Regions from separate parts of the Janthinobacterium sp. HH102 genome, predicted to be linked through region 2. Evidence: predicted binding sites of a transcription regulator. Region 2 holds the regulator's gene; the other holds the start of a gene.
What was found. The regulator FNR, encoded in region 2, switches genes on or off when oxygen is low (the NO sensors DNR and NnrR bind a similar motif). The targets are predictions, from matches to a motif close to TTGATNNNNATCAA.

Region 1 (3,196 bases), 690 kb from region 2:
TCCATTGCAGGCGCTCCCATCACAGGTTCTTGACTTCTTCCGGCATCGGGAAGAAGGTGGGATGGCGGTACACCTTGCTGTTCGACGGTTCGAACAGGGCGCCCTTGTCGCCGGGGCTGCTGGCGACGATATCGGCCGCGCGCACCACCCAGATGCTCACGCCTTCATTGCGGCGCGTGTAGACGTCGCGCGCATGGTTGACCGCCATCGCGGCGTCGGAGGCGTGCAGGCTGCCTACATGCTTGTGCGCCAGGCCGTGCTGGCTGCGGATGAACACTTCCCACAAAGGCCATTCTTTGCTCATGTTGCTATCCCCTATCTGTCTTATGTAATTACGCTGCTGCTTTGTTAGCGGCTTGCTTGTCGGCATAGGCGACCAAGGCATCGCGGAACCATGCGCCGTCTTCATACGCTTTCACGCGCGTTTGCAAACGTTCGCGGTTGCACGGGCCATTGCCCTTCAGGACATTGTTGAACTCGGACCAGTCGATCTCGCCAAATTCATAGTGGCCCGTCTCCGCATTGAACTTCAGGTCGGGATCGGGCACCGTCAAGCCCAGGTATTCGATTTGCGGCACGGTCTGGTCGACCATGCGCTGGCGCAATTCATCGTTCGAGAACAGCTTGATGCGCCATTGCGCCGATTGGGCGCTGTTGACGGAGGCGGCGTCGGACGGGCCGAACATCATCAGCGATGGCCACCACCAGCGGTTCAAGGCATCTTGCGCCATGGCTTTCTGTTCGGGCGTACCCTTGCACAGCGACATCATGATGTCGTAGCCCTGGCGCGCATGGAACGATTCTTCCTTGCAGACGCGGATCATGGCGCGCGCATACGGACCGTAGGAACAGCGGCACAGGGGAATCTGGTTGATGATGGCGGAACCGTCGACCAGCCAGCCGATGGCGCCCATGTCGGCCCACGACAGGGTGGGATAGTTGAAGATGCTGGAATACTTGGCTTTGCCCGAGTGCAAGGCAGCGAGCAAATCGTCGCGCGACACGCCCAGGGTTTCCGCGGCGCTGTACAGGTACAGGCCGTGGCCCGCTTCGTCCTGGATCTTCGCCAGCAGGATCGACTTGCGTTTCAGGGTCGGTGCGCGCGTGACCCAGTTACCTTCGGGCAATTGGCCGACGATTTCCGAGTGCGCGTGCTGCGAAATCTGGCGGATCAGGGTCTTGCGGTAGGCGTCCGGCATCCAGTCCTTGGCCTCGATCTTGATGCCTTCGTCGATGCGCGCCTGGAAAGCGCGCTCTTCCTGGCCCATGTCGTCGATGGAGCGGACGTTCTTGAGGCCGGTTTCAACCATTTGTGCGTACATGATGTGTCTCCCATGTCTTTGATTTTGCGCAGCAACGCGGTGCGATAAACAGATAATACGATACAAAAAACGATTTGCATACACTTGATGTGAATCATTTTAAAAAATCGTATCTTGTGCAGCTTTTTTGTGCGTATGATATTGCTTATGAGAAAACACCATGGGGCGCTACCCGCGCTTCCGGCAAATTATTGCCGCGCTACCCGCGCAGCCAAGTAAACTGCTGCTTTTATTGAACCGACCGCAACACGGCCAGACCGGAACCACATGAAGAACACCCGCTGCACGGCATGGATAGCCGATTTCCTGGAAAGCGACCCACCGCGCTCGAAGTCCCTGGTGATGACCATCTTCGGCGACGCCATCGTGCCGCGCGGCGGCGCCATCTGGCTGGGGAGCCTGATCGAACTGCTGGCGCCATTCGGCGTCAATGACCGGCTATTGCGCACCAGCGTGTTCCGCCTGGCGCAGGAAGGCTGGCTCAGCTCGCAGCGCGACGGCCGCCGCAGCGCCTATGCGATACGCCCGGAGGCGCTGGCCCGCTTCGAACGCGCCTACCGCCGCATCTACGCGCCGCTGGTCGTGCACTGGGATGGCAGCTGGACCCTGGTGATCGGTCCGGCCGGCAGCATCGGCGCCGCCGAACGGGGCGCGCTGCGCAAGGAATTATTGTGGGCGGGCTACGGCTTGATCTCTCCCGGCATCTTTGGCCATCCGGCCAGCAATGCGGAGGCGCTGGAAGATATCCTCGTGCGCAACGAGGTGCAGGGCAAGCTGTATGTCTGCCACACCACGGAATTGCCAGGCGTCAGCACGCGTCCCCTGCGCGACATGGTGGGCGACTGCTGGGACTTGTCGGAAGTGATGGCCGGCTACGAAAAATTCATCGCCAGTTTCCAGCCGCTGCTGACCCTGCTGCAGGAAGAACCCGTGTTCGATGCGGAGCAGGCGTTCGTCATCCGCTCGCTGCTGACGCACGCCTACCGCCGCGTGCAGTTGCACGACCCGCAACTGCCCGTCGAACTGCTGCCCGAACCGTGGCCTGGCACGCAAGCCTATGCGCTGGCGCGCGACCTGTACCGCATCACGTATGCACCTGCTGAGGAACACATCCTGGCCACCCTGCGTCGCGAGGATGAGCACGCGCCGGACGTGGAGCCGTGGTTTTACGAACGCTTCGGCGGACTGAACACCTGATAAAACGTCCATGGCGGCGTTGCAGGGCCTGGGCGTACGTTCGTACTGCCTGCGGCCCTGCGCCTTGCCCTGGCCATTTTTCAGGTGTTCAGGAATAAGAACACCTATCAAAACCTACTGCGCGTCGGTATTTGCGGCCTGCGATGCTCACTGTACCTTCGTACAGTTGCGCTTCTCAACCACAACTCCCTTCCGCTCGCTACGGTTTTGTTAGGTGTTGTAAGTCACCGCCTGCTCACTGTTTTGCCACCACCTGCTTGGCCCCCGCCAGCAAATCCTGCCCCAGCTTTTCCAGCGCATTGGCCTGCACCAGCATGGTGTCGAGGATGGCGACGTTGAAGGTGAATTCGGCCGGCGTCGTGTAGCCGGGGAAACGTATGATGCGCAGCAATTCCTGCAAGGTCGTGCCCTTGCCCAGGTGCGCCAGCGCGTCGCTGAGGGCGCTGATTTTCTTTTCCAGTTCGCGTATGTGGTTGCTATGGTCGTCCATGATGATCTCCCCATGTCGGAGCTTCCACGTTAGCAAAGCATGTCCGTCATCGTTTGCGCCAGCACAAAGGCCACCGCAAAACAGGTATCATCGCGCCATTGCACACGATGCAAAACCCATACGTTTTTATCAGGAACACTCATGACCATTAAAATCAGCCAGCAATTCGACGCCGGCGCGATCGAGG
Region 2 (3,196 bases):
ATTCCATGCGGCGTGCCTCGATCTTCGAATAATCGAGCACGTCGTTGAGGATGCCCAGCAGCGACTGGCCGGCCACGCGCACCATGGTCAGATACTTGCGCTGTTCCGTATCGAGCTTGGTATTGCCCAGCAAATACACCATGCCCAGCACGGCATTGAGGGGCGTGCGGATTTCATGGCTCATGTTGGCCACGAAATCGCTCTTCGCGCGGTTGGCCGCCTCGGCCCGGTCGCGTTCCTGTTCCAGCTCCGCCGCGCGCGATTCGAGCTCCTGCTGCAAGCGGTCGCGCTCGCTCATCAGGCCGTTGAACGCTTCCGTCAGCTCGCCGATCTCGTCGCGCTGCTGCACGGGCACGGGAGTGAAACGGCTGCCGCTGGTGCGCAGCGCCTGCAGGGTGTCGCGCAGGCGCACCAGCGGCGAGAGCAGGCGCACGGTGACCCAGCCCAGCACGGCTGCGGCCAGCAGCGAGGCGAGGATGCTCCACAGCACCAGCCGGTACAGCACGCCGTCGAACGGTTCGAAGGCGTCGTCGAGGGGCAGCGAGGCGGCCAGCAGCCAATTTACGGATTTCAGGCGCTTGAAGCTGTTGACGGCCGTGATGCCGCGGCTGTTGGTGCTGACCATGGTGCCTTCGCCATCGTCCTTCAGCAGCCGGGTGGTCGTCAGGTTGGCGTTCGGCAGGCGCGGCTGCAGCAAACGGCTGGTGTCGGGATGCAGCACATAGCGCGGCACGGCGCCGCGCGTGAGGACGAAGTAATAGCCGCTCTTGCCGATCTTTTCCGAGCGCAACCTCCCCAGCAGGTTATCCTTGTACAGGCGCAGCACGCCGATCACCACGCCGGCCACCTGGCCATCGGCGCCCAGCACGGGCGCGACCATCTGCACGATGGGCATGCCGCTCGATTTGCCCAGCATCGGCTCGGTGATCATGGGCTGGCGCGTGCGCAGCACGGTCTGGAAATACTCGCGCTCGGCGACGTTGATGCCGGCGCGCCCCGCCACTTCCGGCATGTCGGCCACGACGGCGCCGTGCGCGTCGAGCACCAGCACGTCGTCGAACAGCACCAGCATCGAGCGGCGCGAATAGTATTCGCGCAATTGGGCGGGCTGGGTGATCAGTTCTGGCGGCTGCTGCCGGGCCGTCAGGGTGACGATCTGCAGCAGCATGCCCAGCTTGTCGTCGAGCTCGGCGGCGGTGCGGCTGATCAGGGACGACTGCTGGCTCAACAGTACCTTGGTGAAATCGTCGCGCATGTGCTGCACCTGGATCATGGTGACCAGCGCGATCATGGCGATCGAGGTCAGGCTGGTGGCCAGCGCGACTTTTGCTTTGATGCCGAGAGGCTTCATGATTTCCTTTTCAGTACCGGGCGGCACAGGCGGCAGATAATGCTGTCAGGAATTTTCCTATCAATACCCCAGCTTGGCAAGCGCCGCCACGCAAATTGCCCTCTCCGCATGGGCTTTTGACGATGTTGCCATATAATTAAAGTCGGAACGTCGTTTATTCAGCGAAATTGCGGTGAAATTGGCACACGGCAACCCTGTATGCAGTAAACTTGTTGTTGCATTTTCTAAAAGGTACCGACATGACTGAAGCGCTACTCACTCCAACCTCGCCCACAGTGACCGTGGAAGCGTTGCGTGCGCGATGCTCGACCTGCAGCATGCATCAATTGTGTCTGCCGATGGGCCTCGACGTGGGCGACATGGACAGACTGGACCAGATCATTGGCCGCCGCCGCAAGATCGTGCGCGGCGCTTCGCTGTTCCGCATCGGCGACTCGTTCCAGAACCTGTATGCGATCCGTCTGGGCCACTTCAAGACCTACCAGATCAATCCGGGCGGCGAAGAGCAGGTGACGGGTTTCCAGATGGCGGGCGAACTGCTGGGCATGGACGCCATCAGCGCCGACCGCCACCACTGTAATGCGGTGGCGCTGGAAGACAGCGAAGTGTGTGAAATCCCGTTTTCCAGCCTGGAACAATTGCTGGGCAATATGCCGACCCTGCTGCGCCATTTCCACCGCATGATGAGCCAGGAAATCACGCGCGAGCAAAGTGTCATGCTGTTGCTGGGCAACATGCAGGCGACGCAGCGTTTTGCCGCCTTTATCGTCAACCTGGCGTCGCGCTATGAAGCGCGCGGCTATTCGGCCAGCAAATTTCAGTTGCGCATGTCGCGCGAGGAAATCGGCAACTACCTGGGCCTGACCATCGAAAGCGTCAGCCGTTTATTGTCGAAATTCAAGAAGGAAGGCTGGCTGCGCGTCTCCAACCGCGAGATCGAGATCTTGCAGCCGGCCAAGCTGAAAGCCATTACAGCCGGCACCGACGTCTGCAAGTAACAGCACCGTCAAAACCTACTGCGCGTCGTGCTTTGCGGCCTGCGATGCTCGCTGTGCTATAGCACAGCTGTGCTTCTCAGCCACAAATCACTGCCGCTCGCTACGGTTTTTTCCCGGCGCTGTACGTTATAACTCTTCATCCGCATGCAGCGCGATGCTGCGTTGCACGGGCCAGGTCCAGATGCCGGACAGGCGCCACTCGCGTTTGTCGTTTTCCACCAGCACTTGCCAGCGGCTGCGCTCGAGCATCGGCAGCGCCACGGAAAAATTGCCGGCCGCATCGGGCTGCACCAGCAGCTTGATATCCTTTTCCGGCAGGGTCGCATGCGCCAGGTGCAGCTGCAAAGGCCCCTGGTACGCCTTGCCGAAGCTGTGCACGGAGCCGCTGAGGCGCGCTGCAGCGACGTCATACGACAGGGTCGTATCCATGGCCAGGTCGCTGGCGATCGTGTCGCGCTTCAAATCCTGGTTGATCGCCTTGCCCTGCTTGTAATAGTCGCCCACCACCAGCGCGTCGGGCTGCGTAAACGCGATATAGCCCATGAAGCTGCCGACGACCACGGACAGGCCGGGACCGATCATCAGCAGCCATGGCCAGCGGTGTTTGTACCACGGGGCAACGGGAGGTTGCAGTTTCAGACTGTCGGACATGGTATTTCTCCTGTGTTTCTGGTATACGGCCAGCCCCCATGCGGGGACCGGCCTTCCTGCATTAGCGCGGCACGATGAATACCGCGCTTTCGCGCACATGCAGCGACGGGTCGTCCAGCGAGTGCAATTCGATCGCAATCTTGTTCGAGCCCTTCTCGCCGACGCCGTGCGGCACGCGCAGGCGGATCGGCCAGCC

Region 1: paaA (1,2-phenylacetyl-CoA epoxidase subunit PaaA) is a predicted target of FNR. The motif match lies at 1,407-1,420, and genes of this name have one in related genera.

What each region holds. Positions count from the first base shown of each region.
Region 1 is NZ_CP062062.1:5,897,199-5,900,394, forward strand. It holds gene paaC (1,2-phenylacetyl-CoA epoxidase subunit PaaC) at 1-20, opposite strand, end outside; gene paaB (1,2-phenylacetyl-CoA epoxidase subunit PaaB) at 20-304, opposite strand; gene paaA (1,2-phenylacetyl-CoA epoxidase subunit PaaA) at 333-1,322, opposite strand; gene paaX (phenylacetic acid degradation operon negative regulatory protein PaaX) at 1,590-2,519, shown strand; gene JAB4_RS26835 (hypothetical protein) at 2,755-3,009, opposite strand; gene JAB4_RS26840 (M14-type cytosolic carboxypeptidase) at 3,151-3,196, shown strand, end outside.
Region 2 is NZ_CP062062.1:278,388-281,583, reverse strand. It holds gene JAB4_RS01215 (response regulator) at 1-1,351, opposite strand, end outside; gene fnr (fumarate/nitrate reduction transcriptional regulator Fnr) at 1,591-2,349, shown strand; gene JAB4_RS01205 (FixH family protein) at 2,476-3,000, opposite strand; gene ccoG (cytochrome c oxidase accessory protein CcoG) at 3,062-3,196, opposite strand, start outside.